DNA from 2 places in the Rhizobium sp. A22-96 genome. Region 2 is predicted to be linked to the other one. Evidence: riboswitches for the same ligand, from Rfam matches in the RefSeq annotation. Region 2 holds a riboswitch; the other holds the start of a gene.
The links. A riboswitch is a leader RNA that binds a small molecule or an ion and turns the genes downstream of it on or off. The one in region 2 is predicted to bind S-adenosylmethionine.
Positions count from the first base shown of each region.

Region 1 (15,707 bases), on a different contig from region 2:
GGCATTCTTGTCAAAGCCGGCCGCCATGCCGATGGGATTGGCGAAGTCGAGCCCGGCCACGGTCTGGCGCAGACGCGGATCGGCTTTGAGGCGGCAGGTCGGCACGAGGCCGGACTTCAACGCTGCAATCGACATGCCGTGCGCCGTTTCCGGATCAAAAAGAAAGAGGCCGCGTCGGCCGAGGTCGCGAAAGGCGTCGATCATTCAGCCATCTCCGGAAAGACATGCGCGCCATCGGCGCCGATCGGCAGCGGCTTCTCCCAGAGCACGGCGGAAAGCGGCAGAGGCGCATAGAGATGCGGGAAGAGGTCACCGCCGCGCGAGGGTTCGAAGACCAGTTTGTCGCCAAGCGCATCGCCAGCGACCGCCACCAGCAGCAGGCCCGTCTGGCCGGCGAAATAAAGCTCAGCGGTTTTCACCGCCTGTTTGGCCGTGGAGAGATGAATGAAACCGTCGGTCAGGTCGATTGCCGCGCCATGAAAAACGCCGGTTTGTCTGGCTTGTTGCCAGAGGGCATCCGGCACGATCTTGTAAACCACTGGCATGGCGGTCATCATCCCTATGTAAACCTGTCGTGATAGGGCTTTGCACGAAAACATCGGCCAATGTCCACGGTTTCCGTGGTGGATTTGAGATTTTAACGCAGAAAATCCGGGGGATGACATGACGAAGGAACTGAAAATCGGCCTTGCAGCCATGCTTTTGCCAGCCGCTCTTCTTCTCTCAACGCCGGCTCTGTCAGCCGAACAGGATACGGCACGCTTCCAGCTGGAGCGCAGCGGCGATCATTTCGTCCGCCTCGACCGGCAGACCGGCGCGATGTCCATCTGCCAGGATCAGACAGGCAACCTCGTCTGCCGCATGGCGGCCGACGAGCGCGCCGCCTATGACGACGAGCTGGACCGCCTTTCCGACCGCGTGACGAAGCTGGAAAAGACCGTTGCCTCGAACAAGGGATCAAGCCTGCCAAGCGACGCCGATGTCGACCGCACACTCGGCATCATGCAGAAATTCATGCGCGGCTTCATGGGCATGGCAAAGGAATTCCAGAGCGAGCAGCCGGATACCAAGCCGCTGCCGCAGAAGACGTGAAGCCAGGAAATCCGGCTGGCAAAGCACGGGGATAAAGGATCCTATTCCTATGCCGGTCTTTACTCGCCCATACGCCTCGGTTAACATTTTTTAAACGAGTTGAGCCGGATAAGCCGGCGTACAGATGCTGAGCGGCGATGCTGTCACATGAGCAGATATGGGGTGCGATCGACAGGCTTGCCGAGCGGCACGCCCTGACGCCCTCCGGTCTGGCACGCCGCGCCGGGCTCGATGCCACCTCCTTCAACAAGTCGAAGCGATTGAGCCAGGATGGGCGCCTGCGCTGGCCCTCGACAGAATCGATCGCCAAGGTGCTGGAGGCTACGGGAGCGAGTCTCGAGCAGTTTCTGAGCTTCATCCGGCCGGGCGCGGTAACGGATACTGCGCCAGCAAACGGAATTTCCTCGCCCGGCAGCTCCATTCCGCTCATCGGCTTTGCCCAGGCGGGTGCCGGCGGCTTCTTCGACGATGGCGGTTTTCCGGCCGGTCAGGGCTGGGACATGGTGGAATTTCCCGCGGCCGCCGGGCACAGGACCGGCGCCTATGCGCTGGAGGTGCAGGGCGAAAGCATGCTGCCGCTCTATCGCGATGGCGATATTCTGATCGTCGAGCCTGGGGCTCAAATCAGGAAAAACGATCGGGTCGTGGTCAAGACCCGTGAAGGCGAAGTGATGGCCAAGGTCTTGCTGAGGCAGAGCGCGCGGTCTATCGAGCTACTGTCGCTCAACCCCGAACATCCCAATCGCAGCTTCGAGCTGGCGGATGTGGAATGGATTGCCCGGATCATATGGGCCAGCCAATAGGAAAGTTTTCTCGGTATGCGTCGTGATATTTTGCTTGCAGGTGTGGCAGGCGCGGTGATCGGTTCATGGTTGACCCTGATTGTGCTCCAGCTTGGCGAGCATGGGTTTTCCTTGCCTGGCCGCAGCAGCAACACGATGGCGGACAACCGTCCGGCTCCAGCACCCGCTCCCGCGGAAACAGCCAAGGCCGACCTCACGCCGCCCAAGAATGCCGAGACGCCGAAGCCGGCCGAAACAGCCAAGCAGGACGATGCTGCCGCCAGCAAGCCACAACCGGAAGACCAGGCAAAGACGCAACCTGCCAAGCCCGCAACGGAGACGGTGCCGGACAAGGTGGCGCCGACAGTTGCCGCGCCGGCTTCACTCGCCACGCCGGATGGGAGCTCCCAGCTCTCCGAGGCGGCCGTAGCGGCAGCTGCCGCTGCGACTCCGGCACCTACAAACGACGATGCTGTGAAAACGCAAGACGGCGATACGGCCAAGACCGAAGACAACAAGGCAGCAACCGCGCAGCCAGCGGCACCGCCCGAGACCAAAGCCGCCACAGACCCAGCGCAGTCGAACGACGCGTCGGCAAAGCCGGGCGAGGCTCAGCCGGTACCCGCAACCTCGGACGCCGCAAAAAGCACTGAAACCGCTGCCGCCGAAATTCCGAAGCCCGCCGACGTCGCTCCCGAAGCCTCCAGCGCAACGCCGGCATCCCCGCAAGCTGCCGGCACAGATCAAGCCAAGGCAGATCCCGCACCAGACAACCGTATCCCAGCCGATCAGATCGACAGGGAGCTCGCGGCATCGGCTCATCGAACCCTTCCGCCCCAAGCCCAGCCCCAGCCAGAATCCCAACTTCAATCGGAACAGGCCTCGCTGGGTCCGGCGCAAAAGCCGCAAGAGCAGACGACTTCCATCGAACTCAACCGCCCCTTTTCCGATCAGGCCGGCATAGTTACGATCGCGGGCAAGAGCGTGCGGCTCGTCGGCATCATCCCGACCGATGTCGACCGCATGTGCACCAGCTCGAGCGGCAAGGACTGGCCTTGCGGTCAGGCCGCCCGCACGGCATTCCGCATGTATCTGCGCGGGCGATCCATCGACTGCGATCTGCCGAGCGCGACCTGGACCGGCACGGTGACCGGTGCGTGCCGCTACGTCCGCATCGATCTCAGCTCCTGGCTGGTCCGCTTCGGCTGGGCCGATCCGGAACCCGGCTCGCCGCTGGTCGCGCTTGTCGATGAGGCCAAGCAGAAAAAGCGCGGCATGTACGGCGACGATCCGCGCAAGAATGGAAAGTCGACGCTTGGGCCGGCCCTGCCCAAGGAAGATCCGCTCAATCCAATCTGATGCCTTGCTTCCGCCACTACAGCGCCGGGCGTCATATATGACGCGCAAAGGTCGCTGCAGCACTTTAAATCTGCTGCATAACTTTACCCTTAAATCGATTCCGATTTAAGGAATTATGCAGTAACTTTTGCCATGAGACGCGCGACTTTTCAGTCTGCCAAATTCAAAGGACTTCGCCTGTCATGAACAAGCCGCTTTCTGCTCACGAGGCCCTGATCTACGTCATGGTGCTGGCTTCGGCCGTCGACCGAACGATGAACGACCGCGAGCTCAGCCGCATCGGGGAACTCATCCACGCACTGCCGGTTTTCAAGGGTTTTGACGACGAGAAACTGATCGCCGTCTCCCGCGACTGTGCCAAGCTGCTGTCGGGCAGCGAAGGCCTCGATATCGTGCTCGAAACCGTGCGCGATACGCTGCCGGCCCGGCTCTACGACACCGCCTATGCGCTTGCCGTGGAAGTCGCCTCGGCCGACCTGTCGGTCAAGGCCGAGGAACTGCGTCTCCTCAGCCTGCTCCGCGACCGTCTCGGCCTCGACAAGCTGACCTGTGCCGCCATCGAGCGCAGCGCGATTGCCCGCTACCGCAAGGCCTAGAGCGTTTTCCTGAAACTGCTCTCGTCAGTAGAGCCCATATGGGAAGTAGCGCAGATAGATTTCCTGCAGCCTGCCATCGCGCGAAAGCGTCGCCAGCGCATGGTTGATGGCGGCCGTCAGATCGGCATCCTGCTGGCGCAACATGATCGTCATGCCTTCGCCGAGGAACTGCTGAGACATGTACGGCCCGTCGAAAAGGGCACAGCATTTTTCGGCCGCCGGTGACGACACCCAGAAAGATAGCTGCAGGCCATCGGCAAGCGCAGCGTCGACCTTGCCATCCCTGACGGCAGCGAGAAGCGCATCCTTGTCGTCAAACGGCACCGGCTTGATCGCGGGGAAAAAGGCGGTCATCATCGCCTCATGCACGGTGCCCTTGACCACGCCGACCGGGTGCCCGGCAAGCGAGGCCGCCGTCGTTCCATTGATCGGCGCCTTGAGATTGCGCACGAAACGCGCCGGCAGCATCAGGAAGGGACGGGAAAAAGCGAAGCTCTTGCGCAGCTCGGGCGTCACTGCGACGCCTGATATCACTGCATCGCCCTGCGAGGCGGAAAGCGCACCCTGCAATTCATTGAAGGGCAGAGCCTGGATCTGGCACTTGTCCGCGATGGCGAGCTCGTCGCAGATCTTGCGGGCGAGCTCGACGTGAAAGCCCGTGAGCTTACCGTTCTGATCGAGGAAGTTGAAGGGCGGGAAATCGACCGATGTCAGGAACCGCAGCCTCACCAGCGTAGACAGGTCGGGTTTCGGCAGTCGCTCCCGGGCATCGAACAGGATCGGCAAACTGGGCGGCTTTGCCTCCTGGGCGGAGAGCGGCAGAGCGCAAGAGATCGCAATCAATGTTGCGTGCGTCAAAAGCCGGGCGGTGGAGATCATCGACGAAAGGCAAACACGCATGGTCTTGATCCGGCCTCCGGTCGTGGCTGCACATCCTTGATTCACGAATCCGGTTTAGCAGAGTCACGTCGCAGGGGGAATATCGCGCCATGGCCGAAGGGATAGAACGAGCCATAGCTGACCAAGCGGGCGGCCTATCGGTTCGCCGATATTTTCGCAGCGGGCAGCAGCTCGATATTTTCGGTTGTCGGGTTAGTTTTTTCTCCGCGCCGCTTCAGCAATCTTGCCGGCGCGCCGACATAGATCCCATAGGGCTCCGTCTTTCCCTTGACGACGGCATTCGCGCCGATGACGCACCCTCGTGCGATGTGTGCGCCGCCCAGGATCTTCGCTCCCGCCCCGATCCACACGTCATCTTCAATGACGATCGGTTTCTTCGTCACGCCCTGCAGGCGAATGGGCTGCGTGAGATCATCGAAATTATGATCGAAGGACACCACCATGGCATGGGCGGCAATCCGCACGTCATTGCCTATGGAAATGCCGCCACGGCCTAGCAGGATGCTGTATTCGTTGAAGGAGACGTGGTTGCCGACTTCGATGCTGCCTTCTTGTGCATCGATGACGACGCCCCTGCGGAAATGGACTCTTTCGCCAATGCGAACGTCACCACGCTTCCAGATAATCCTGGTGTCGAGCGGAACTTTCGTACTTCGGCCGATCTCAAGCACACCGCTCTTGAAAAGAGCCCTCAGCCTGTAAAGCCATGCTATGCCACGCATTCAAACGCTCCTGACAAGGGGCGCTCGTTTTCTCATGCTTTTCCGGCCCCCACCTGAATGGGCTAGAAGATGGCGATGCCGGAGGGGTAGCGCAAGTGTTGGCTACCCGCATTGCACTGTCAGTTGCGCGCGACAAAGCCCGTAATCAAGGCGATAACGCCAAAGCCGGCCGCTGCTGCGCAGACTGCGACCCAGCCGCCAAAGTCCCACACCGTGCCGGCAAGCGCCGAACCAAGTGCGCCACCAAGAAAGAAGATGCCGACGAAGAGACCGTTGATCCGCCCTCGCGCCTCCGGATTGAGGAGGTTGACGGCGCGGCGTCCCAAGGTCTGGTCGCCGGTGACGCCGACGTCGAGCATGACGGCACTGACACCAAGCAGGATCAGCAGGGTCAGCGGATCACCGGACCGTATTCCGCCCACCCAGGCGGCCAATGCCAGGGCGGCAAGCATAATCAGGCGTGATACAAATGTTGCTATCCGCGTCCAGCCCCTGTCGCCCATGCGACCGAAGGGAGAGGTGGCGGCAGCGCCGCCGGCTCCAACCAGCGCAAACAGCGCGATGCCGGACTGGCCGAGCGAGAATGGCGGCTGCACCAGCCGCAGGGCGACAGAGGTCCAAAACAGGCTGAAGCTCGCCATCATCAAGGCGGCGGTAAAGGCGCGCAGCCGCAGTATCGGCTCATCGCGCAGCAGCTGGAACAACGAGCCGATCAGGGCGCCGTAGCTGGAACTCACCAGGGGGCGCCGTTCGGGCAGGCGCAGGGCGAGCACGGCGGCAAGAAGCGCAAGGGCTGCAGCACTGATGGCATAGAAACTCCTCCAGCCCCAGAAATCGGCAACCAGGCTCGCCAGTGGCCGCGACACCAATATGCCGACCATGACGCCGCTCATGACATTGCCGATGACCCGGCCACGATGCTCCGGCGGCGTCATGGCGGCGGCGATCGGCACGAGAATCTGGATGGCGGAACAGGCCGCGCCCAGGAGGAACAGGAAGATGAGGAGGCTCCATCCTGTCGGCGCAAAGGCAGCAGCGATAGCCATTACCATGGCCGAGACGAGCATGCGCAGCACCAGCTGGCGGTTTTCCATCAGGTCGGCGAGAGGCACCAGGAAAAACAGGCCGGCGGCATAGCCAAGCAGGGAGGCCATCGCCACGAGGCCCGCGCCGCTTTCAGAAAAACCAAGCGACGGGCCGATGATGCCGACAAGCGTCTGCGGCGCGAAAAGATTGGTGATGATGACGCCGGTGGCGATGGCGAACAACAATGTCGGAGGGGCCAAAACCGTCTCGGACGCCTCGTCCTCCGGCTCGCTGGCAATGCATTCGGGGACCTGAGCCATGGATTCTCCAATGAGCTTAAATAATATTGTTAGCCATCTTTATCGCTTTGTTGCATAATGCGGCAATTGAAATGAGCTAATAATGATTATGCGAGTTCCTCATGAACATTCATGATCTCGAAGCCTTTGTCGCCGTGGTGGAAACCGGATCGATCGTTGCCGCTTCCGCACGCATCAACCTGACCCAGCCGGGCATCACCCGGCGGATACAGAGCCTCGAGGATAGCCTCGGCATCGCCCTGCTCGACCGCCAGTCCAAGCCGCTCAAGCCGACCGCGGCAGGGCGAGAGGCTTACGAGCATGGACGTCGTGTCCTGCGCTCGCTCGATGATCTCAAGGCCGGCGTTTCCCCGGGTGGCGCGATCAGCGGCGAATTCCGCCTCGGCGTCATGCCCTATCTCTCGGAGGCGGCGCTCTCGGCCCCGCTCGATCAACTCCGCAGCCAGTTTCCGCAACTGACATTGCGCATCGTCTCCGGCTGGTCGCCGCAGCTCATCGAGCAGGTCGCGCATAGCCAGCTGGATGCCGCAACCGTCTGTCTGGCGGAGGGCACGGAGCCGCCGGATAATGTCGTCGGCGACATGCTGGGGATCCATAACGTCATTCTCGTCGCATCGCCTTCGCTCGGAGTTCCCAAGGCGCCGAAACTCGATGAGCTCTCCCGCTTTCCCTGGATCATGAACCAGAGCGGTTGCGGCTTCCGCGCCTTCATTCATCATCGCTTCGAGGCAGAGCGGCTGCCGTTCGACGTCGCCGTCGAGGCCATGAGTGCCGATTTACGCATGTCGCTGGTATCGCGCGGCCTCGGCATCGGCGTCTTGACGCCAGCGGCGCTATCAGGCAGCCGCTGGCGCAATTCCATCGAGGTCATCGAGGCGCCGGATTTCAGCCCGAGGGTCGTCAACTGGTTGGTGCATCGCCCACCGGCTGGACGCCTCGCCCGGCCGATCGCCATCTTCGGCGAAGCGCTGACGGAGGCTTTGAAAGACAGAGCCAGTTTCTGAACTGGTTTCGATCTCAAGCACCCGGCTTGTTGATCATCGCTTCAATGTTGTAGCCATCCGGGTCCAGAATGAAGCAGGCATAATAATCCGCCATATATTCCGGCCAGGGTCCGGGAGCGCCATTGTCCTCGGCTCCCGCTTCCAGAGCGGCGCGATAAAATGCATCGACCTCGGCCCTGCTGCCGACGCGAAAGGCAACATGCAAATGCGTCAGAGGCGGCTTGCTGCCCGTATGCTGGATCTCGAACAGGCTGCCGTCGCCAACGTCGAACGCCCAGAAAACACCTTCCTTGCCAAAGGACAAGCCGTAACCCAGCGGCTCGAAAGCGCGCTCATAGAACGCCTTGGTCTTCTCCAGATCGCTCACTTCGATGGTTATGAGATCAAACATGTCGAGCGCATCCCTGAGATCATTGACGATGGAAGGAAGCTGGAGCGGGTGAAGGGAATCGAACCCTCGTATTCAGCTTGGGAAGCTGCTGCTCTACCATTGAGCTACACCCGCCTGACATCCCGAGATGTCCAACAGTTGGCGGCCACTGTCAAGGCCGGACGATAGATGCCTAGAGCCGGAAGTGCTTGGACAGCTTCAGGCCCTGTGCCTGATAGTTCGAGCCGAGGCCGGAGCCGTAGAGGCTGCTTGGCTGCTCCAGCATGTGTTCGTAGATCAGGCGGCCGACGATCTGGCCATCCTCGAGGATGAAAGGCACTTCATGGCTGCGCACTTCGAGCACAGCGCGGCTGCCACGGCCGCCGGCCGGGGCATGACCGAAGCCGGGATCGAAGAAGCCGGCATAATGGACGCGGAATTCGCCGACCAGCGGATCGAACGGCGTCATCTCGGCGGCATAATGCGGCGGCACATGAACGGCCTCGCGCGAAACGAGGATGTAGAATTCGTCGGGATCGAGGATCAGCTCGGTGCGGCCGCGGCTATAAAGCGGCTCCCAGAAATCGAAGATATCGTGCTGGGCCTTCTTGTCGACATCGACGACGGCCGTGTGGTGTTTGCCGCGATAGCCGATCAGGCCTTCCTTATCGCCGGCAAGATCGATCGACAGCGCGATGCCGCCACCGGTGATGTTCGGCTTTTTGCTGGCGACGAGCGTCTCGGTCTCGTGCAGTGCCAGCAGTTCCGGCTCGTCAAGCAGAGCCTGGCCGACGCGGAAACGGATCTGCGACAGGCGCGAACCACGGCGAACGACGATCGGAAAGGTGCGCGGGCTGATTTCGAGATAGAGCGGGCCGGAATAGCCGGCCGGGATCTTGTCGAACTCCTGCGCCCGGTCGGTGATGACGCGGGTGAAGATATCGAGGCGGCCTGTCGAACTCTTCGGATTGGCCGAGGCCGACATATCGGCCGGCAAGTCCAGCCGCTCCATCAGCGGCACGATATAGACGCAGCCGGTTTCCAGCACCGCACCTTCGGAGAGATCGACGACATGCAACTTCAGCCAGTCGAGCTTGTCGGCAACCAGATGCGACGGACCGGGCATGAAGCTGGCGCGAACGCGGAAGGCATGGGAACCGAGGCGCAGGTCAAGGCTTGCCGGCTGGATCTGATCGACGTCCAGCTCTCTTTCGCTCGTCAGCCGTCCGGCGTCAAAGAGCGCCGCAATGGCGCGATCCGCTAGAATTCCTGTATTGCGAGCCATCATGCCTCTTTCCCCAGCCCATACGCCTGCAAATCCATATTCGACTTGTATGCCTGCGGGCTGATTCAAAACGTTACTGCGACCTTAGCGCATCCAGAGAGACGCGCGGGCAGTATTTGTCGCAGACAAAACCAAACTCAGGGAATTGACGCAAGCGATCAACGGCAGTATTGCAACTTATCCCGTGGTGATTTGGCCGGTCGGCTTGCAGCCACGTTAAACAAGTGGCTAAAAAGACCGGGTTGAAACCGGTCTGCAATTGCGGCCGGTTTTTTTGTTTTGAAAGTGGTGATGGCATGAGCAAGACTTGGCGCCCCGCAACCCAACTCGTTCACGGCGGAACGCTCCGTTCGCAATTTGGCGAAACATCCGAAGCAATCTATCTGACCCAGGGCTTCGTCTATGACACCTCGGAAGCGGCAGAAGCCCGCTTCAAGGGCGAGACGGATGGTTTCATCTACGCCCGCTATGGCAGCCCGACCAACGACATGTTCGAAAAGCGCATGTGCGCGCTGGAAGGCGCTGAAGATGCCCGCGCCACGGCTTCGGGCATGGCCGCTGTCACCGCCGCGATCCTCTGCCAGCTGAAGGCCGGCGACCATATCGTTGCCGCCCGCGCCCTCTTCGGCTCCTGCCGCTGGGTCGTCGAGACGCTGGCACCGAAATACGGCATCGAATGCACGCTGGTCGACGGTCGTTTCGTCGAGAACTGGGAAAAGGCGATCCGCCCCACCACCAAGGTGTTCTTCCTGGAAAGCCCGACCAATCCGACGCTCGAAGTCGTTGACATCGCTGCGGTGGCCAAGCTTGCCAACCAGATTGGTGCCAAGGTCGTGGTCGACAACGTCTTCGCGACCCCGCTCTTCCAGAAACCTCTGGAACTCGGCGCCCATATCGTCGTCTACTCCGCTACCAAACATATTGACGGCCAGGGCCGCTCGCTCGGCGGTGTCATCCTCTCCGACAAGCAGTGGATCGACGAGAACCTGCAGGACTATTTCCGCCATACCGGTCCGGCCATGTCGCCATTCACCGCCTGGACGCTGCTGAAGGGCATCGAAACGCTGCCGCTGCGCGTTGCGCAGCAGACGGCGAATGCCGCCAAGGTGGCTGACTTCCTCGCCGAGCAGGGCAACAAGGTCGCTCGCGTGATCTATCCCGGCCGCAAGGACCATCCGCAGGCCGACATCATCGCCAAACAGATGACCGGCGGCTCGACGCTGGTGGCTTTCGAGCTGAAGGGCGGCAAGGAAGCAGCCTTCAAGCTGCAGAACGCATTGGAGATCGTGAAGATTTCCAACAATCTCGGCGACTCGAAGAGCCTGATCACCCATCCGGCCACCACGACGCACAAGAACCTCACCGACGAGGCCCGCGCAGAGCTTGGCATTTCGCCGGGTACCGTACGCTTCTCCGCCGGTATCGAGGACAGCCAGGATCTGGTCGAGGATTTCGCCCGCGCCCTGGAACAGGTTTCCGCCTGATACTATTCCTTCAAGCCGCCCGGAGATTCTCCGGGCGGCTCGACATGCTCCTATTGGAGCCATGCAGTCGTCGTCAGCCCGCCGCCTTGTATTGAACCTTGCCGGCGTGCAGGAAGAACATCTTGTCGAAAAGCGACAGATCCAGCGGGTTTGGCAGACGAACGTCATCAAGATCGGGCAAGGGTTTCAGCGCCGGATCGTATGAACGGTCGATTTGCGAGATGAACACGATGATTACGCCCGTCTCACGCGCGAACGTCTTCAGCGCGCGGACCTGCGTCTCCAGTTCCGGCTTCTCCCGCTTCTGATCGAGTATTTGCAGATAGTCGACGACTGCCAGCGTGCCGCGTGGCGCCGAGGCCAGCTTATTTGCAATGTAGTCGGCACTTATGGCGTCGGAACTGTCGAGTTCGAACAACTCCCTGAACTCGGCCTGATCCACGCCAATGATCCGGAAACGATCCAGAACGACCTTTTCGGTATCCTCGAGCGTGAAGAAGGCGCTGCGATTGCCCGATTTCATGGCTCCTACCGCGAGCTTGAGGCTCATCAGCGTCTTGCCCTGGCCGGGACGTGCGCCGACCAGCACCAGATCACCCGGTCTCAAGAGCGAGAAGAAATCATCGGGGGAAACGGCAGCCTGCGTCTTGGACGCAAGCAAGCTCCAACCTCCAAACCCCTCGCCAGCCGCGATGTGATCCAGTGCGGCGTGCAGGGGGATATTCTGCTGGCGCGACAAAAGCCGTGCCTTGCGCTTCAAATGATAAACAGGGGCGGAAAGCCTCATTGTAAACCTCCTATTGCGAGCAGTGACCGCAACCCCTCCTTATGCCAGGCGCTCAAACAGTCGGTTTGATGATCGACAGCCCCGCATCAAGTATACTTTCCCGGACGGAGGGGGGAGGCACGGGCCATGCCAGAATCGGATGATAGTCGAAATCCCACCGTCGGGAAATCGCGCGGACGTTCTTTTCGCAGACCTGAAGGCCGAGCCGAGCTCCACATGGCCGAGAGTTTTCGAAGAGAGACTGACAGATATGGCAGTCAAACCTCAAGTGCACCCTAAATGATGCCAAGCCTTTCCACCTCACCAAGACATAGCGAGTGGAGCTATGGTAGAAAACACTAAAGGACAAGTAAGGCGAGATACTTTTGACGGCAACCTGATAGTCTTCGTTTTCTGTCGTAATATCTCCAATTCTCCAAGGAACAATCGCCGATGAGAATTTTCATCATTCCATTCCTTGACGGAACGGGCTGGTTATAGGATACCGCTAGATATCCTGCACTTTGCGGGAAGCATGGAAAGCGGGTAATATGCCGCGGACTTTAAAAATGCTGGAGCGTAAGTGGCGCTTGTAAGAACGCTCGTCGCTTCAGAGCAGTGGCAAGGTAATCAGGCATGTATCGCGCCTTAACACGCGACATAGAAGTTGTCGTAGAGCCATTCTATCTGGAGGAGCAATCCGATCCGGACGACGATCGCTATGTTTGGGGATACCGCATCGTCATCTCCAATCATTCGAAGATGTCCGTCAAATTGGTGACGCGCTACTGGCACATCACCGATATGAACGGTATCGTGGATGAGGTGACGGGGCCAGGCGTTGTCGGCGAGCAGCCACATCTCAACCCCGGCGACACCTATGAATACTCATCGGGCTGCCCGCTGGACACGCCTTCAGGCATGATGTTCGGCCATTACCAGATGGAGACGGACGACGGGGAACAGTTCCATGTCAAGATCCCCGCCTTCTCTCTCGATACGCCCAATCTGCTGCGCACGCTGAACTGAGCTCCGTCAGGCCGCGTTTACCTCAGCCACTTCGAAGCGGTAGGTGGTCGAGCAGAACTCGCAGGTGACGGCTATTTCACCGTTCTCCTGGCTGGCCTCGATCTCCTCGGCCGAAAAACCCTGCAACACACCCTTCAGCTTGTCGCGCGAGCAGGAACAGCGGTCAAAAACCGCCTTCGGCTCATAGACCCGCACACCGCGCTCATGGAAGAGGCGGAACAGCAGGCGTTCGGTGCCGACAAGTGGATCCGTCAATTCATCGGCGTCGATGGTCTCCACGAGGCTGCGTGCTTCGGCCCAGGCGTCGTCCTCGACGTGATTGCCGATGAGCTCATCGCCGTCACCGCCATGCAGATCCGGCAGGCGCATGCGCTCCGGTGCCTCGGGCAGGAACTGCGCGATCAGACCGCCCGCCCGCCAGCGATGACGCGGCTTGCCGTTCTCATCACGGTCGAAGAGCTCTGCAGCACCAAGGCGTACACGCGTCGGGATTTGCTCCGACTGGCGGAAATAGGTGCCGGCAATGTCCTCGAGCGAAGCCCCATCGAGAGCAACGATGCCTTGATAGGGCTGGCTGTAGCGGCCCTGATCGATCGTAAAGGCAAGAACGCCCTTGCCGAGCAGCTGCTCCGGCTCGGTGCGGCCTTCGGCAACGGCCTTTGCCAGTGCCTCTTCGTTGAAGCGCGCATAGGCGCGGACATTTTCAGGCGTCGAAAAATCGGCGACCAGCAGGTCGACCGGGCCGTCGCCCTTCGTCTGTACGGTGAACTTGCCTTCGAACTTCAGCGACGTGCCGAGCAAGACCGTGAGAACGATAGCCTCGGCCAAAAGGCGGGCCACCGGCGTCGGATAATCATGCCGGGCAAGGATTGCATCCAACAACGGACCAAGCTGCACGGCACGGCCGCGCACATCGAGCCCTTCGACCTGGAAGGGCACAACGTGATCGTCACCGGCAAAATCGAACTGACCCAGCGAGGCTGCATTTTCGGCCATTGCTTTACTCCTACTGCGCCCGCGCTCTCAAACGCGGCTTCCTATCCTCAGATTGCGCCCAGGCACCAAGCAAGAATCGACTTTTGCGCATGAAGGCGGTTTTCCGCCTCATCGAAAACAACGGATTGCGGGCCATCGATCACCTCGTCCGTCACTTCCTCCCCACGGTGAGCGGGCAGGCAATGCATGAACAACGCGTCTTTGCCGGCCTGTGCCATCAAAGCCTTGTTGACCTGATAGGGCTGGAAGACGTTGTGACCGCGAGCCCGGTGTTCCTGATTCATGGAAACCCAGGTATCGGTTACCACGCAATCGACGCCGGCGACCGCACGGTCTGCATCATGCGAGAGCATGATTTCGGCGCCCTCGTTGCGGGCCCAGTTCAGATAGTGATCCTTCGGCTCGGAACCAAGGGGTACCGCCATGTTCATGCGATAGCCGAAACGCGCGGCGCCTTCGATCAGCGAATGCAGCACATTGTTGCCGTCGCCGGTCCAGGCAACGGTCTTGCCCTTGATCGGACCGCGATGTTCCTCGAAGGTCATGATATCGGCCATGATCTGGCAGGGATGCGTATCGTCGGTCAGCGCATTGATGACGGGAACCGTCGCATGCTCCGCCAGCTCCAGCAGGCGCGAATGATCGGTCGTGCGGATCATGATCGCATCGACATAGCGCGACAATACTTTCGCGGTGTCACCGATCGTCTCGGCGCGGCCGAGCTGCATCTCGGTTCCCGACAGGAACAGCGTCTCGCCGCCGAGCTGGCGCATGCCGACGTCGAAGGATACGCGTGTGCGGGTGGAAGGCTTCTCGAAGATCATCGCAAGCATCTTGCCGGCGAGCGGCTTGTCGGCCGTGCCGGCCTTCAGTGCCTGCTTTCGCACGATCGCATCATCGATGATGTTGCGCAGATCGGCGGCTGCTACGGCCGAGAGGTCGAGAAAGTGTTTCGGAGAAGCCATGTCCTTACCTGTACTCCAGAAAAAACAATAACGCCCGCGTGGGGCACGAACGCCCCGACTGCGGGCGCTGAATTCAAGCCGATTTCTTGACGCGAACGGCGCGCGCGCGCTCTGCGGCGCGCTCGATACGGGCAAGGCCTTCGCGCGCTTCCTCGGCGGTGACGATCAGCGGCGGCAACAGACGGATGACATTATCGCCAGCCGGGACACCAAGCAGATGTTCGGCGCGGATCGCCTGCAAGAGGTCCGCCTGCGGGATAGCCGCCTTGATGCCAAGCATGAGGCCTTCGCCACGAATATCCTCGATGATATCCGGGAAGCGATCCTTGAGCGAGGCGAGGCCCTGGCGGAAGACCAGTGCGATATCGCGCACATGTTCCAGGAAACCATCGGCCAGCACGATATCAAGCACCGCATTGCCGACTGCCATGGCCAGCGGATTGCCGCCATAGGTCGATCCGTGCGTGCCGGCCTTCATGCCGGAAGCCGCTTCGGCCGTTGCCAGGCATGCGCCGAGCGGAAAGCCGCCGCCGATACCCTTTGCGACCGCCATGATATCGGGCTTGATACCAGCCCATTCGTGGGCAAAGAGCTTGCCGGTACGACCAACGCCGGACTGCACCTCGTCGAGAACCAGCAGCAGGCCGTGCTCGTCGCAGATCTGGCGGAGACCACGCAGGAATTCATTGGTCGCCGGGCGGATACCACCCTCGCCCTGCACCGGCTCTATCAGGATAGCGCCCGTCGCCTCGGTAATGGCTGCGCGCACGGCATCGAGATCACCGAACGGTACCTGATCGAAGCCGGGAGCCTTCGGACCGAAGCCTTCGATATACTTTTCCTGGCCGCCGGCCGCGATCGTCGCGATGGTACGGCCATGGAAGGCACCTTCGAAGGTGATGATATGAAACTTCTCAGGATGCCCCTTGGCGAACTGATAGCGCCGCGCCGTCTTGATGGCGCATTCCAACGCTTCGGCACCCGAATTCGTAAAGAACACCTTGTCGGCGA
Region 1 is NZ_JBNWDQ010000005.1:423,206-438,912, reverse strand. Features, by position in the region: gene ACQZ6F_RS23700 (quinone-dependent dihydroorotate dehydrogenase) at 1-204, opposite strand, end outside; gene ACQZ6F_RS23695 (DUF952 domain-containing protein) at 201-557, opposite strand; gene ACQZ6F_RS23690 (hypothetical protein) at 664-1,092, shown strand; gene ACQZ6F_RS23685 (S24 family peptidase) at 1,230-1,895, shown strand; gene ACQZ6F_RS23680 (hypothetical protein) at 1,911-3,233, shown strand; gene ACQZ6F_RS23675 (tellurite resistance TerB family protein) at 3,416-3,829, shown strand; gene ACQZ6F_RS23670 (transporter substrate-binding domain-containing protein) at 3,854-4,729, opposite strand; gene ACQZ6F_RS23665 (acyltransferase) at 4,864-5,451, opposite strand; gene ACQZ6F_RS23660 (MFS transporter) at 5,571-6,797, opposite strand; gene ACQZ6F_RS23655 (LysR family transcriptional regulator) at 6,899-7,801, shown strand; gene ACQZ6F_RS23650 (VOC family protein) at 7,815-8,192, opposite strand; tRNA gene ACQZ6F_RS23645 (tRNA-Gly) at 8,233-8,306, opposite strand; gene ACQZ6F_RS23640 (2'-deoxycytidine 5'-triphosphate deaminase) at 8,365-9,459, opposite strand; SAM riboswitch at 9,631-9,709, shown strand; gene ACQZ6F_RS23635 (O-succinylhomoserine sulfhydrylase) at 9,753-10,940, shown strand; gene ACQZ6F_RS23630 (DNA helicase) at 11,014-11,727, opposite strand; gene apaG (Co2+/Mg2+ efflux protein ApaG) at 12,343-12,735, shown strand; gene ACQZ6F_RS23620 (Hsp33 family molecular chaperone) at 12,742-13,731, opposite strand; gene argF (ornithine carbamoyltransferase) at 13,779-14,696, opposite strand; gene ACQZ6F_RS23610 (aspartate aminotransferase family protein) at 14,770-15,707, opposite strand, start outside.
Region 1: linked by a shared signal. The riboswitch ahead of ACQZ6F_RS23635 (O-succinylhomoserine sulfhydrylase) and the one ahead of metA (homoserine O-acetyltransferase MetA) in region 2 are both predicted to bind S-adenosylmethionine.

Region 2 (15,707 bases):
TGGCTGCGATCCTATTATTTCGTGCGTGCCATATTCTCGATCGCCTGGATTGCCGCCGCCATTCTCTTTGGCGGGCAATCTCATCTCATTGCTTTCCTTCTCGTGATCTACCCGGCATGGGACGCCTTCGCCAATCTGGTCGACGCGCGGGTCAATGGCGGCCTCAAGGCCAACCCGTCCCAGGCATTGAATGTCGTGGTCAGCACGATAACCACGCTTGCGGTGATCGTGGCAGTCACCAACAGCACTTATGCGGTTCTGGCCGTGTTCGGGATCTGGGCGATCCTGTCGGGCCTCCTGCAGCTTTACACGGCGGTCAGGCGCTGGCGTCACTTTGGCGCGCAATGGGTAATGATCCTGAGCGGCGCGCAATCGGCCCTTGCCGGCGGGTTCATGATCAGCCGATCCGTTGGCGCTGCCGCGCCGACGATTCTGGATATCGCCCCCTATGTCGGGTTCGGCGCATTCTATTTCCTGCTTTCGGCAATCTGGCTCGTCGTCGCGGCCTATCGCAAAGCTCACGCATAGAGTTTGCCCCGTCTGGCGGCGGCAAGGTGAGAGTCCATTTGCCGTCGCCGAAAGGGCGGGGAGCGCTTGCGCCTAGCGCGAAAGCTCCCGCGTCGCCTTCTCCAGCCCGCCGAGCGTCAGCGGGTACATGCGGTCTGCCATGAGACGGCGGATGAGGGAGATGGAAGTGGTGTAGCCCCAGTAGTTTTCGGGAACGGGGTTGAGCCAGACGCATTTGCGGAAATGGCCTGATATCCGACTGAGCCAGACGCTGCCGGCCTCCTTGTTCCAATGCTCGACCGAGCCGCCCGGCTGGTTGATTTCATAGGGGCTCATCGAGGCGTCGCCGACGAAGACGACGCGGTAATCTGGTCCGAAGGTGCGGATCAGGTCGGTCGTCGAGGTGATATCGACGCGCCGGCGGCGATTGTCCTTCCACACGCCCTCGTAGGGGCAATTGTGGAAGTAGAAATAGTCCATGTGCCGGAACTCAGAGCGGGCGGCGGAAAACAGTTCCTCCACCCCGCGGATATGGTCGTCCATCGAGCCGCCGACATCGAAGAACATCAAAAGCTTGACGGCGTTGCGCCGCTCCGGCCGTGTCTGGACGTCTAGATAGCCGTGTTCGGCGGTGGAGCGAATGGTGCCGGAGAGATCCAGCTCGTCGGCCGCGCCCTCGCGCACCCAACGGCGCAGGCGCTTCAGCGCCACCTTGATGTTGCGGGTGCCAAGCTCGACGCCGTCGTCGAGATTCTGGAAGTCGCGGCGATCCCAGACTTTGACCGCGCGGCGGTGGCGCGAGGTTTCCTGGCCGATGCGCACGCCTTCCGGATTATAGCCGTATGCGCCGAAGGGAGAGGTGCCCGCCGTGCCGATCCATTTCGAGCCGCCCTGGTGCCGACCCTGCTGTTCGGCCAGCCGCCGCCGCAACGTTTCCATCAGTCTGTCGAAGCCGCCGAGCGCCTCGATCTGTTTCCGCTCTTCTTCGGTGAGATGCTTTTCCGCCAGCTTGCGCAGCCATTCGTCGGGAATGGCGGCCGCCTCGACCGCATCGGCACTACCGCCGATCGCCTCGACGCCATGGAAATAATCGGCGAAGACCTGGTCGAAGCGATCGATGAAGCGCTCGTCCTTAATCAGCGTCGTGCGCGCCAGATAGTAGAAGGCCTCGACATCATAGTCGGCAATCCCCTCTTCCATTCCTTCAAGCAGCGACAGGAATTCCCGGAGCGTGACCGGCACCTTCGCTTCCTTCAGCTTCAGGAAGAAGGGAATGAACAAGCCTCAGGTCCTTTCCTGGCCGATCTCCTCCAGATCATACGGCGTGGTCTGGTAGATCTCGTTGATCCAGTTGCCGAAGAACAGATGCGCATGGCTGCGCCACCGGTTCTGCGGGGGGATTTCCGGGTCGTTGTGCGGGAAATAGTTGTGCGGCATCTTGATCGGCACGCCCGCATTTACGTCGCGGAAATATTCGTCCGCGAGCGAAGTGGAATCATACTCCACGTGATTGAACATGTAGAGCCGGTTGCAGGCCTGTTCGTGCACGAGACAGATCCCCATTTCGCTCGATTCCATCAGGATCTGCAGGCTCGGCACCTTTTCGATGTCGTTGCGGCGCACTTCCGTCCAGCGCGAGACCGGAATGGCGAAATCGTCGGAAAAGCCGTTGAGGTAGACGGAGGACGGCGCGAGGTTCTGGTGGCGATAGACGCCGAAGGCCTTTTCATTCAGCGTATGCTTCGGCACGCCATGGAAATGATAGGCGGCGGCCATCGCGCCCCAGCAGACGTTCATCGTCGAATGGACATTGGTTGCCGTCCAGTCGAAGATCTGCCGCATCTCGTCCCAGTAGGTGACCTCTTCGTATTCCAGCAGCTCGATCGGCGCGCCAGTGATGATGAAGCCGTCGAACTTGCGATGCTTCACCTCTTCCCAGGTCTGGTAGAAGGAAAACAGGTGTTCCTCGGAGGTGCTCTTGGCCTTGTGGCCGCCGACGCGGACCAGCGAAAACTCCGTCTGCAGCGGCGATGCGCCGACGAGGCGCGCCATCTGTATCTCGGTCTTGATCTTGTTCGGCATGAGGTTGAGAAGCCCGATTTGAAGGGGGCGGATATCCTGCCGGATCGCCACCGTTTCGGTCATCACCCGCACGCCCTCGTTCTGGAGGGTTTCAAATGCGGGCAGCGTATCGGGAATCTTGATGGGCATCGTTTCACTCGATCAAATGCAAAAAACCGGCCGCAATATGAATCGCTACCGGTCCGCACGCGGCCCTTTAGCGACTTATTTAACGTGGCTGCAAGCCGGCCGGCCAAATCACCACAGCCAAATTCCATAAACCTGCCGTGGCGGCGGGTCAATGGGCAAGCTTTGAGGCAGGCTGGCGGCCGTGATCTGATGTCGTTTGCGGTTTACAGATGTTCAAGAAGGGCTTGTGGGTAATTCTGTGCGTAGGCCACCTCGCCCTTCGAGGCCTTGGCGTTTGCGCTGACGCTTTAACGCCAAGGCACCTCAGGGTGAGGGCGGGTGATATGGTCACTTCATTTTCGCTTGGGAGAGAAGAGACTGCTACTTCCCCTGCCCCCGTGCCATGAAAGCCAGTCGTTCAAAAAGATGAACATCCTGCTCATTCTTCAGCAATGCGCCATGCAGCTTCGGCAGCACGCTTTTCGCATCGACACGCAGGGTGGCGGGGTCGACATCGTCGGCGACCAGCAGGCGGATCCAATCGAGGGCTTCCGAGGTCGATGGCTTTTTCTTCAGGCCCGGCACGTCGCGAATTTCGAAGAATTGCGTCAGCGCCGCCTGGACCAGCGCCTGCTTGATGCCGGGATAGTGAACTTCGACGATGCGGGTGAGCGTTTCCATGTCGGGGAAGCGGATATAGTGGAAGAAGCAGCGGCGCAGGAAGGCGTCCGGCAGTTCCTTCTCGTTGTTCGAGGTGATGATGACGATCGGCCGGATTGCGGCCTGGATCGTCTCGCCTGTCTCGTAGACATGGAACTCCATGCGGTCGAGTTCCTGCAGCAGGTCGTTCGGGAATTCAATATCGGCCTTGTCGATCTCGTCGATCAGCAGCACGCATTTTTTCGGCGAGGTAAAGGCCTGCCAGAGCTTGCCCCGGCGGATGTAATTGCCGACATCGTGAACTCTAACGTCGCCCAACTGGCTGTCGCGCAGGCGCGAAACGGCATCGTATTCGTAAAGGCCCTGTTGCGCCTTGGTCGTCGATTTGACGTTCCATTCGAGGAGGTCGAGACCGAGGGCCCCCGCCACCTGCCGCGCCAGTTCGGTCTTGCCTGTGCCGGGCTCGCCCTTTACCAGAAGCGGCCGCTCCAGCCGGATGGCGGCATTGACCGCGACCATCAAATCCTTGTCGGCGATATAGTCTGCTGTTCCCTGGAATTGCATCGGAAGGCTTTCTCAATCTTTCGAATGCAAGCTAATTGCTGACCTTATTCGGTTCAAGGCGTGAAACCGTGTATATAGCAACGTGATCGCACCGATCTATTGCTAGGATGGACATGAGGGCGGGTCATGGTTAACTGACGGTACGTGCGTCGCAGGGAAGTGCTGATGGCAGTTGAAGCGCAAGCCAAGCCGAATATCCAGGGGAACGAGCAGGTCGGATACGATTTGAGCCTCTTCTTTCGGCTGAGGATGATGTTCTCCGCGTTCTGGAATTCACCGGTGCGCTTCAAGATCATTTCCCTGACCGTGGCGCTGTTCGCAATCATCATGATCACCGCCTACGTCCAGGTGCTGCTCAACAGCTGGAACGCACCTTTTTACGATTCGCTGGCAAGGCGCGATATCTCCGCCTTCTTCCATCAACTCGGCGTTTTCGGCATCATCGCCGGCTCGCTTCTGATCCTCAATGTCATCCAGGCCTGGCTCAACCAGATGACCGCGCTCTACATGCGCGAAGGTCTGGCACGAGATCTGGTGAACCAATGGCTGCAGGCCAAACGCGCGCTTCGTCTGGCCTCCGCCGGGCTGATCGGCGTCAACCCCGACCAGCGATTGCATGAGGATGCCCGCAATCTCGCCGAAAGCTCGACGGGCCTCGCCATCGGGCTGGTGCAGGCGACGATCCTGCTGTTGAGCTTCATCGGGGTGCTCTGGGAGCTTTCCAGCGGCATGGTCTTCCATTTCAAGGGCGCGAGCTTCTCCATCCCCGGCTACATGGTCTGGGCGGCGATCCTTTACGCTGGTTCGGCATCCTTCCTCAGCCAGTTCGTCGGCCGCCGGCTGGTGCGGCTGAACGCCGATCGCTATTCCAAGGAAGCCGAGCTGCGTTTCGCGCTCATGCATGCCAACGAACACATGCCGGCAATCGCCATTGCCGGCGGCGAGGAAAACGAACGCAAGAGGATCAACCTCGATATTTCCGCCGTGCTTGCGGTCATCCGCCAGCTGGCGATCGCCAATACCAATCTTACCTGGGTTTCCGCCGGCTATGGCTGGCTGGTGCTGATCATCCCGATCCTGGTGGCGGCGCCCGCATATTTTTCCGGCGGGCTGACCTTCGGCCAGCTCATGGTGGCCGTGGGCGCCTTCAATCAGGTGAATTCAGCGCTGCGCTGGTATGTCGCCAATTTCGGCCCGATCGCCGAATGGCGGGCAACGCTGATGCGTGTCACCGATTTCCGCCAGGCCCTGACGGAAATGGACGACAAGACGCCGATGCCGCACACTCTCGTCTTCGATAATGCCGCACCGGGTACGATGGTGTGGACCGATATGGAGATTTCGACCAAGACCAGCGATGAGGCGACCGAGAACGGTTTCCAAATTGCCGAGGGAACGGTGACGATCAATGCCGGTGAGCACATCATGATCAACGGCGATCACGGCGTGAACCGCCGGCTGCTGTTCGAGGTGCTGGCGCATCAATGGTATAGCGGTTCCGGCACGGTCAGCCTGCCGCCGGCGGAAGACATGCTGTTCGTACCGCACACACCCTATGTGCCCGGCGGCACGCTCAGGGAGGCGATCTGCTTTCCGGAAGATCGGGATGCCTATGACGAGGCTGCTGTCGAGGCCGCCATGGAGAAGGTCGGGCTTACGCGTCTCAAGGGCCGCATCGATACGCAGGCCCGCTGGGACCGGCTGCTTGATACCGAAGAGCAGAAAGCTATCGGCTTTGCGCATCTGCTTCTGGCGAAGCCAAAATGGGTTATCCTCGACGATGTCCTCGAAGGGCTGGAGTCCGAGGTTCAGGCGATGCTCTGCGGATTGCTGGCGGAAATGACCGACGTCACCGTGATCTATGTCGGCCGCAACGAGGCCTATATGCACGCGATGTCACCGCGGGTGCTGCATCTGCAGGCCCTGGCCCCGCACGAGCATAGCATCGAGACGGATACGCCTCCAGCGCCCGCTGCGGCGGAAGAGCAGGATCAGAAAAAAGCCAATACGCCGTAGCGCGGTCAAACCGACGCTGTTTTATCTGTCCAGAACGCAAAACGCCCCGTCGTTTGACGAGGCGTTTTTAGTGCAATCGAGCTGAAGCGCTCAATCCTTGGCGCGTTCGACGTAGGAAACGTCTTCCGTCGCGATGACGACGCGGGTGCCGGCGTTGATGTGCGGCGGCACCAGGGTGCGCACGCCATTCGACAAGATCGCAGGCTTGTAGGAAGAGGAAGCAGTCTGACCCTTGACGACCGGTTCCGTCTCGGTGATCTCGAGCGTGACGTGACGCGGCAGCTGGAGGGCCAGCGCAATGCCTTCATGGATCGACAGGACGCAGGTCATGCCTTCCTGCAGGAAGGCCTTCTGGTCGCCCATGGTTTCGACATCGACGACGACCTGGTCGTAGGTGGCCGGGTTCATGAAGTGGAAGCCTTCGCCATCTTCATAGAGGTACTGGAAGTTCACGTCTTCGACGAAGGCGCGCTCGACCTGTTCGGTGGTGCGCCAACGCTCGGAGACCTTCACGCCGTCGACGATGCGGCGCATGTCGACCTGGGTGACCGGAGTGCCCTTGCCCGGATGAAAGTTCTGAGCGGTGAGAACGACGTAGAGCTTGCCGTCGACGTCGAGAACGTTGCCCTTGCGGACCGAAGAGGCGATGACCTTGACCATAAGACTTCCTTGTAACGCTGCGTTTTGCGTCGTAGAGGGACTGTCGAAATGCTCTCCGAGACGCAGCAATTGTTTGCTTGGGGGCGCAACTACCCTAAATCAATGGAAATTGCCACCCCCAACGCGGCTTGAGCCCCGAAGAAAGCTAGGAATGAAGCCAACGACGAGCAAAGCGTCCCCCTGGTGGACCCGCAATGTCCATGCGGACCGGCGGCCGTTCCTTCTCGGTCGCAATGCGATCCAGGCGGCGTTGCGCATCTTCTTTGCGCGTAACGACTTCATCGAGGTCGACACGGCGACGCTGCAGGTGTCGCCGGGCAACGAGGCGCATCTGCATGCTTTCGAGACCGAGGCCCTGACGACGGACGGCAAGGCATCGCCTCTCTACCTTCACACCTCGCCCGAGTTTGCCTGCAAGAAGCTGCTGGCCGCCGGCGAGGAGCGTATCGCCTGCTTTGCCCATGTCTATCGCAATCGCGAGCGCGGGCCGCTGCACCATCCGGAATTTACCATGCTGGAATGGTATCGCGCCGGAGAAAGCTACGAGGCGCTGATGGCCGATTGTTCCGCGGTGCTGGCGCTGGCGGCGGAGACGGTCGGGGCGAAGAAGCTCACCTATCGCGGCGCCGAGACCGATCCGTTCCTCACGCCGGAGCGCATAAGCGTCGCAGCCGCTTTCGAGCGCTATGCTGGCATCGATCTCTTTGCCTCGATCGGCCTCGACGGCTCCACAGACCGCGAGCGTCTGGTGGCCGACATGCGGCGCAATGGCATGCGGGTCGCCGAGGATGATCTGTGGCAGGATCTCTTCAGCCGGGTTCTGGTCGAGAAGATCGAGCCAAATCTCGGCTTCGGTCGCGCGACGATCCTTGATGAATATCCCGTTTCCGAGGCGGCCCTTGCCCGGCCTTCGGCTGGGGACCACCGCGTTGCCGAACGTTTCGAGCTCTATGCCTGCGGCGTCGAGCTTGCCAATGCCTTCGGCGAGCTGACAAATGCCGGCGAGCAGCGTCGGCGGTTCGAGATCGAGATGTCGGAAAAATTGCGCGTCTACGGCGAGACCTATCCGCTGGACGAGGATTTTCTGGAGGCGCTCTCCGTCATGCCCGAGGCAAGCGGCATTGCACTCGGTTTTGACCGGCTTGTGATGCTGGCAACCGGGGCCTCGCGCATAGAACAGGTGCTCTGGGCGCCGGTCGCGGAGTACGGAGCATGAATTCGATGCGTCCGATCAGGACTATCAGCGAGCTTGAGCGCGCCGGATTGATCGACGCCGACAAAGCGTTGTCGCTGGAAGCGGTGGCGGAGCGCTATGCGGTTGCGCTGACGCCGACGGTCGTGCGGTTGATCGACTCGGCCGATCCTGCCGATCCGATCGCCCGGCAGTTCGTGCCCGATGCGGCCGAATTGCTTGTCACGCCCGAAGAGCGCGCCGATCCGATCGGCGATCATGCGCATAGTCCCGTCGAAGGCATCGTCCATCGCTATCCGGACCGCGTGCTGCTGAAGGCCGTGCATGTTTGCCCGGTCTATTGTCGCTTCTGCTTTCGCCGCGAGATGGTCGGACCGCAGGGCCTTGGGACTCTCGATGGCGTGGCGCTGGACGGCGCCTTTGCCTATATCCGCGATCACAGCGAGATCTGGGAAGTCATTTTGACCGGCGGCGATCCGCTGGTTCTATCGCCGCGCCGGCTGGAAGAAATCCTGCGGCAGCTCGCCGATATCGACCATGTGAAGATCGTCCGCTTCCATACGCGCGTTCCCGTCGTCGATCCCTCGAGGGTCGATGCGGCCCTGATCGCGGCGCTGAAGGCCAGCGGCAAGACCATTTATGTGGCGCTGCATGCCAATCATCCCCGGGAGCTGACGGAGGAGGCGCGTGCCGCCTGCGCCCGGCTGGTCGATGCGGGGATCGTGCTCGTCAGCCAGTCGGTGCTGCTCAAGGGCGTCAACGATGATCCGGATGTGCTGGCGGCGCTGATGAAAGCTTTCGTCGAGACGCGGGTGAAGCCCTATTATCTGCATCATCCTGATCTTGCGCCCGGCACCAGCCATTTCCGCCTGACGATTGCCGAGGGGCAGGCGATCGTCGCCGCATTGCGCGGTCGGATCTCCGGCCTTTGCCAGCCCACCTACATCCTCGATATTCCCGGCGGCTACGGCAAGGCGGATATTGGCCGGAGCTCGGTTCGTGAGCTAGGCGAAGGCTGCTATTCGATATCGGACTATCGCGGCGACGATCACATATATCCGCCAGAAGCCTAAATTCGATTTTTCTGCTTTTACTTTTACTGACGCTCTGATTGTTATGCGTTTTCTCGAATAAAACGTAGTGGCGAGTTTGGCACGTTAACCTTATTGCCGCAGCCGCCTTTCCCAAAAATCATCAGGGCAAAATATTAGTAATAATTAATATTACTGCATAAACGGCAATTTAAATGCCTTACATTCGGTAAATTTCAATTAGGCTGATGTTGAATATAGGAATTTCCCACTAAGTATAAGTCCCATGTATTTACCACGTCGGTTAGTGGAGTGTTCTATTTTCCCTGTTACTTCTTGGCGAATAATAAGACTGCGTAACTACGGTTATGCTTGCCATTGCGAGAAGGGACTAGACTATGAACAAGACGATTCGCGATTTGCTGGCCAAGTTCGGTGCGCTCCCCGTTACTATCGATCAGATTGAAGACAATGCCGATCTTTATGCGGCGGGATTGTCCTCCTTCGCTTCCGTTCAGCTGATGCTCGGCATCGAAGAGGCGTTCGACATCGAGTTTCCCGATAATCTCCTCAACCGCAAATCATTCGCCAGCATCGCTGCGATCGAAAAGACCGTCAGCATGATCCTGGACAATCGAAAGGTCGCATGATGAGCGCGGCCGTCGCTTTGCACGAGGTTGGGACAAGTGATGCGCTGGCGGTGCGAGCCGCGCGCGTCGCCGCGATCGCCGGCCAGCACGCCGATGCCGTCGACACCGAGGGCCGGTTCCCCCGCGAAGCCGCTGACGCCATGCGCGCCGAGAGGCTGCTGTCTATCCAGATCCCCGCCGCCCTTGGTGGCGAGGGCGCTTCGATCACCGAAATCGCCGAGCTTTGCTCGATCCTTGGCCAGGCCTGTGCGGCCAGCGCCATGGTCTTCGCCATGCATCACATCAAGCTTTCGAGCCTGGTCGAGCATGGTGCCGACAGCGATTGGCATCGCGAGTTCATGCGCCGCATCGCCAGGGAACAGCTGCTGCTGGCCTCTGCCACGACCGAAGGCGGTATTGGCGGCAATCTGCGCAACAGCATCTGCGCCATCAGGGTCGAAGGCGATACCTGCTTCCTGGAAAAGGACGCAACGGTCATCTCCTACGGCGCTCATGCCGATGCCATCCTGATCACCTCGCGCAGCCATGCCGAGGCCGCTTCTTCCGATCAGGTGCTGACGGTTTTCTTGAAAGATCAGTATTCGATCGAACGCACCGTCGAGTGGAATACGCTTGGCATGCGCGGCACCTGCTCCGACGGCTTCCTGTTCAAGGGCGAGGCGCCGGCCGTGCAGATCCTGCCGAAGCCATTTGCCGAAATCGCGGCGCAGTCCATGTTGGCAAGCTCGCATCTGCTCTGGAGCGGCGTTTGGTACGGAATTGCCGCCGATGCCGTTGCCCGCGCGCAGGCATTCGTGCGTGCCGCCGCCCGCAAATCCCCCGGGGCACCGCCGCCCGGCGCGCTGCGTCTCGCAGAGACGTCAAGCATGCTGCAGATGGTCAAATCCAATGTGGTTGCCGGGCTCAAGGTCTATGAAGAGGCCAAGCAGGATGCCGACAGGCTCTCGTCGATGGCCTTCGCCGTCGCGATGAACAACGTCAAGATCGCATCGTCGGAGATGATCCTGCCGATCATCAACCACGCCATGCTGATCTGCGGCATCATGGGCTACAAGAACGGTACGCCTTACAGCCTCGGCCGCCATCTGCGCGATGCGCACTCGGCGCAATTGATGATCTCGAATGATCGCATTCTCGGCAATACGTCGACCATGCTGCTCGTCCACAAACAAGATACCAGCCTGTTGGGGTAATCGTCATGGATATGCAAACCTCGTTTCTCGACCGCCTTTTCGAATCCGGTCTTCTGATCGACACCGGCGTTGATGGTCTCTATGGCCGTAGTGGCCAGTTCGAAGACGTTATTTCCGCCTTCGAGCGGCTGATCGACAAGTTCGGCGGCGCCGATGGCGCCGAAGCCATCCGCTTTCCGCCCGGCATGAACCGCGTCTTCTTCGAGAAGAGCGGCTACATGAAGAGCTTCCCGCAGCTCGCCGGCACCGTGCACAGCTTCTGCGGTCACGAGCTCGACCATATGAGCCTGTTGAAGTGCATGGAAGTCGGCGACGACTGGACGAAGGATCAGCAGGCGACCGATATCGTGCTGACCCCGGCTGCCTGCTATCCGCTTTACCCGACGGTCGCCAAGCGCGGCGCCATTTCGGAAAGCGGCGCACTGTTCGATCTGCAGTCCTACTGCTTCCGTCACGAGCCCTCGAAGGACCCGGCTCGCCAGCAGCTCTTCCGCATGCGCGAATATGTCTGCATGGGCACCGAAAAGCATGTGACGGATTTCCGCCAGAGCTGGATGGACCGCGGCGTCGAGATGATGAAGGCCGTTGGCCTCGAGGTGAATATCGACACCGCCAACGATCCCTTCTTCGGCCGTGCCGGCAAGATGCTCGCCAACAATCAGCGCGACCAGAACCTGAAGTTCGAGCTGCTGATCCCGATCACCTCGACCGCCAACCCGACGGCGTGCATGAGCTTCAACTATCACCAGGACGCCTTCGGGACGAAATGGGGGCTGAACTTCGCTGACGGCACCGTCGCCCATACGGCCTGCGTCGGCTTCGGCCTGGAGCGCATTGCACTGGCGCTGTTCCACCACCACGGTCTCGACGTCAAGGAATGGCCCGAGAGCGTGCGCAAGGCGCTGTGGGGCTGATCGCTTCCATGGCCGCCGTCTTTCAGGGGCTGGAACCCGCCGCCTACAAGCCACATGCGTTGCACGACAGCGAGCGCATGTGGCCCGAGACCAATTGCTACATCGATCTCTGGATCGAGGTGCTTTCAACCTTGAACCTGCCGCCGGAAGCCATGCTCGGCTTCACGATGGGCCAGGATTTCGAGGGCGATCAATTCACCTTCTTCAAGGTGCCGCTCGAAGATCTGGAAGCGCTCTACGGCATCCGCTGCACCGAACTTGCGATCTACGACAAGGTACAGAACCACGTCGCTGAGCAAATCGGCCGTGGCCGGCTCTGCCTGGTGGAGATGGACTCTTTCTTCATGCCGGATACCCAGGGCGTCGGCTATCGCCGCGAGCACGGCAAGACGACGGTGGCGATCAACCATCTGGATATGGAAGGCCGCACGCTCGACTATTTCCACAATGGCGGCTTCTTCCAGCTGTCGGGTGAGGATTTCGACGGGCTGTTCCAGCTGCATCTGACGGATGAGGATCTGCCGTTTCTGCCTTATACGGAATTTGCCAAGTTGCCTCAGAAGGCGCCGGGCGAAGCCGCGATCCGCGAGACGTCACGGCAGCTACTGCCCCTGCATTTCCGCCGTCGCCCGCAGGCCAATCCGATCCGCGCCTTTGCCGAGGTCTTCCCGGCTCAGGTCGAGGCGGTGGCCGAGCGGCCTTTCGGCTTCTTCCATAAATATGCCTTCAACACGCTGCGTCAGCTCGGCGCCAATTTCGAGCTTGCGGGCAGCCACCTCGACTGGCTGACGGCGGATTTCTCCGATGCGGCCGCCGAAGCGCGACGGATATCGGAAGCTGCAAAGTCGGTGCAGTTTCAGCTTGCCCGCGCCATTACGCGCAAGAAATTCGAGCCGTTGCGGACAGCGCTTGATCCGGCCGCCGATGCATGGGATGCCATGATGGGGCTGCTTGAACGGAAGCTCTGATCGGCTTCCGTTCGATGCGAGACGGCTCGGCAATTTCGGCTTAGGTTTGGGGCGGGGAAATCCTCCGGAAAGATGTCATGGACGGGCGCTTGGCAAGTATCGGCGGCGAAATGCGGCTGAGCGAGGGATGGAATCTGGTGCTGACCGATGCGGGCACCTGCGTCTCGCCTTCCGACGTGCCGCTTTCGGCCGGCCTGATCCCGGCGCCGGTGCCGGGCACCGTGGCGGAAGCGCTGGAAAAAGCCGGGCTGTTTGACCGCACGAAACCACACCCGCTCAATGACCGGGATGCCTGGTACATCTGCCGTCTGATCGATGCGGATGCCGGCGATGCCGTGTTGCGGCTGGAGGGATTGGCGACGCTCTGCGAGGTCTTCCTCAACGGTCAGAAAATCCTCGTCTCCGAAAGCATGTTCGAAGCCCATGACGTCGCCGTCACTCTGCTTGGCGGTGACGAGCTGGCACTGTGTTTCCGCGCCCTGGAGCCGAGGCTTTCGGAACCAGGCCCACGCGCCCGCTGGCGGCCACAGATGATCACGCCTCAGGGCCTGCGGCTGGTGCGCACGACGCTGCTCGGCCATATGCCCGGCTGGTGCCCGGAGGTTCACGCCGTCGGTCCTTGGCGGCCGGTTTCGCTTTTGCGTTCTGGCACGCCTGCTGTCCGCGATCTCTCGCTGCGGCCGGATTTGCTCGATGATGGTGAAGGCCGGCTCTATGCATCGCTTTCGATCGAGGGCGACGTAAGCGAGATCGTCCTGCGCTGCGGCGATATCGAGCAGACTTTCGAGCGGGATAGTCCTGGCCGCTATAATGCGATCCTGAAAATCCCCGGCGTGGAGCCTTGGTGGCCGCATACGCATGGCACGCCAAGCCTCCACGACGTCGTGCTTGTGATCGATGGCATTGACTATCCCCTTGGCCAGACCGGCTTTCGGCGTCTGTCTGTCGATCGCGGCGCCGATGGGCAGGATTTCGCTGTTGTCGTCAACGGCGAGCGGATTTTCTGCCGTGGCGCGGTCTGGACATCAGCCGATATTGCGCGCCTGCCCGGCGGCCGTGAGGATTACGACCCCTGGCTACGGCTGGCGGCTGCGGCCGGCATGAACATGATCCGCATCGGCGGCACGATGGCTTATGAGACGCCGGATTTCTTCCGCCTTTGCGACGAGCTTGGCCTGCTGGTCTGGCAGGATTTCATGTTCGCCAACTTCGATTACCCGAAGACCGACAAGGTCCTCAACGCCCATGTCGAGGCGGAAGTCTCGCAATTTCTGGGCCGTACGCGCCTGTCACCCTCACTTGCCGTCCTTTGCGGCGGCAGCGAGATGCAGCAGCAGGCGGCGATGATGGGCCTGCCCGAACAGTTCTGGAAGAGCCCTGTTGTCGAGGAGATCATCCCGCCGCTGGTGCAATCGCTTCGGCCCGATGTGCCCTATGTCGTCAACTCGCCTTCCGGCGGCGCCATGCCGTTTTCGCCAAATGCCGGCGTGACGCATTATTACGGTGTCGGCGCCTATATGCGGCCGCTTGCCGATGCGCGCCGTGCGGATGTTCGTTTCTCCGCCGAAAGTCTGGCTTTCGCGCATGTTCCGCAGGCGCGCACGCTCGGCCGGCATTTGCCGGTTCCGGCCGTTCATAGCCCGCTATGGAAGGAGCGCGTTCCGCGCGATCGCGGCGCATCCTGGGATTTCGACGATGTGCGCGATCATTATCTTCAGGAACTCTATGGTTTCGAGCCGAGCCGGCTGCGGCGAGAGGATCCCGATCTCTATCTAAGCCTTTCTCGCGCCGTGACCGGCGAAGTCGCCGAGGAGACTTATGCCGAATGGCGGCGGCAAGGCTCCGGTTGCAACGGGGCGCTTGTCTGGACGCTGCAGGATCTGCTGCCCGGCGCCGGTTGGGGCGTGATCGATTCCACCGGTGAGCCCAAGCCGATCTGGTATGCGCTGCGCCGCACCTTCCGGCCGGTGCAGGTGCTGCTCACCGACGAGGGCACCAACGGCCTCGACGTGCATGTAATCAACGAGACCGGAACTGCGCTCGAACTGACGGTTCAGGTTTCTTGCCTGCGCGATGGCCGGCAGATTGTCGTCGGTGGCGGCCGTGATCTGGTGGTCGAAGCGCGCGGCAAGCAAAAGATTGCCTGCACGGATCTTTTCGGCGCCTTCTTCGATACGACCTATGCCTTCCGCTTCGGCCCGCCGTCGCACGATGTCACGGTAGCGCAGCTGACGGCATCCGATACGGGTGCGCTGATCGCCGAGGCCTTTTATTTCCCACTTGGCCGAACCAAGGCGTTTCATGATGCCGAGATCATGGCATCGGCGGTCCAGCAAGGTGAGAATTGGTTCCTCGATCTCAGCAGCGATCGGCTGGCACAATCGGTGCAGATCGAATTCGAAGCCTACCGCGCAGAGGATGACTGGTTTCATCTACCGCCGAGCAGCAGCCGGCGGCTTCGCCTATATCGCCGGGCTGGAGTGCCCGTTGATGCCATTCCGATGGGGCAAATTCGCACGATCAGTAGCCGGCGAATCGTTGAGGTGTGAGTGAGTTGCGGCGAATGCGGGGGTCTATCTCGCCCGCCAGGGGCGAGAAAGCAATTTCAGTGGTTTAGGAATTGCGAGACGGGATGTGCTTCACCTTCAAAAGGCCGGCGCAATTACTAAGCCATTAAAATTGCAAGAGCGGAGGTCTGCTTCTTGCGCTGATATGACGGAAGTTGATTGCGTCCCTGCCTACCCCCGCTCTTGTAAAAACTAAGAATTAGACGAGGGACGAGCCCTCGCCTAATCCTAAGTTTTTACTTTCACGCCCGCCAGGGGCGAGATAACCTCGAACTCGCCGTCCGCTTCCGTTACAAGGTCGCGCCATCCGGCCCGAACAGATGGCAGCGGTCCGGATCGATGCGGATGTTGACCGTCTCTCCGGCGCGGATAGCCTGCTGATCTTCCAATGCGACTGTCAGCGTCTGGCCACCATGCAGGGTGGCGTAGAGGATCGTCTGGCCGCCCAGATGTTCGACAAGATCGACATGAGCACTGCCGAGAGCCACACCGCGATCCCCGACATTCAGATGTTCGGGGCGGGCGCCGAGCGTTACGGCTTCTCCGGGCTGGATGCCGCCCAGCCGACGCGGCAGGCGGACCGTCTGGCCGTGGA
Region 2 is NZ_JBNWDQ010000004.1:279,510-295,216, forward strand. Features, by position in the region: gene ACQZ6F_RS19625 (DUF308 domain-containing protein) at 1-528, shown strand, start outside; gene ACQZ6F_RS19630 (vWA domain-containing protein) at 601-1,788, opposite strand; gene metA (homoserine O-acetyltransferase MetA) at 1,792-2,718, opposite strand; SAM riboswitch at 2,766-2,843, opposite strand; gene ACQZ6F_RS19640 (AAA family ATPase) at 3,079-3,921, opposite strand; gene ACQZ6F_RS19645 (ABC transporter ATP-binding protein/permease) at 4,087-5,937, shown strand; gene efp (elongation factor P) at 6,028-6,597, opposite strand; gene epmA (EF-P lysine aminoacylase EpmA) at 6,749-7,813, shown strand; gene ACQZ6F_RS19660 (lysine-2,3-aminomutase-like protein) at 7,810-8,862, shown strand; gene ACQZ6F_RS19665 (acyl carrier protein) at 9,219-9,470, shown strand; gene ACQZ6F_RS19670 (acyl-CoA dehydrogenase family protein) at 9,470-10,663, shown strand; gene ACQZ6F_RS19675 (amino acid--[acyl-carrier-protein] ligase) at 10,669-11,577, shown strand; gene ACQZ6F_RS19680 (DUF1839 family protein) at 11,586-12,545, shown strand; gene ACQZ6F_RS19685 (glycoside hydrolase family 2 protein) at 12,623-15,094, shown strand; gene ACQZ6F_RS19690 (ABC transporter ATP-binding protein) at 15,403-15,707, opposite strand, start outside.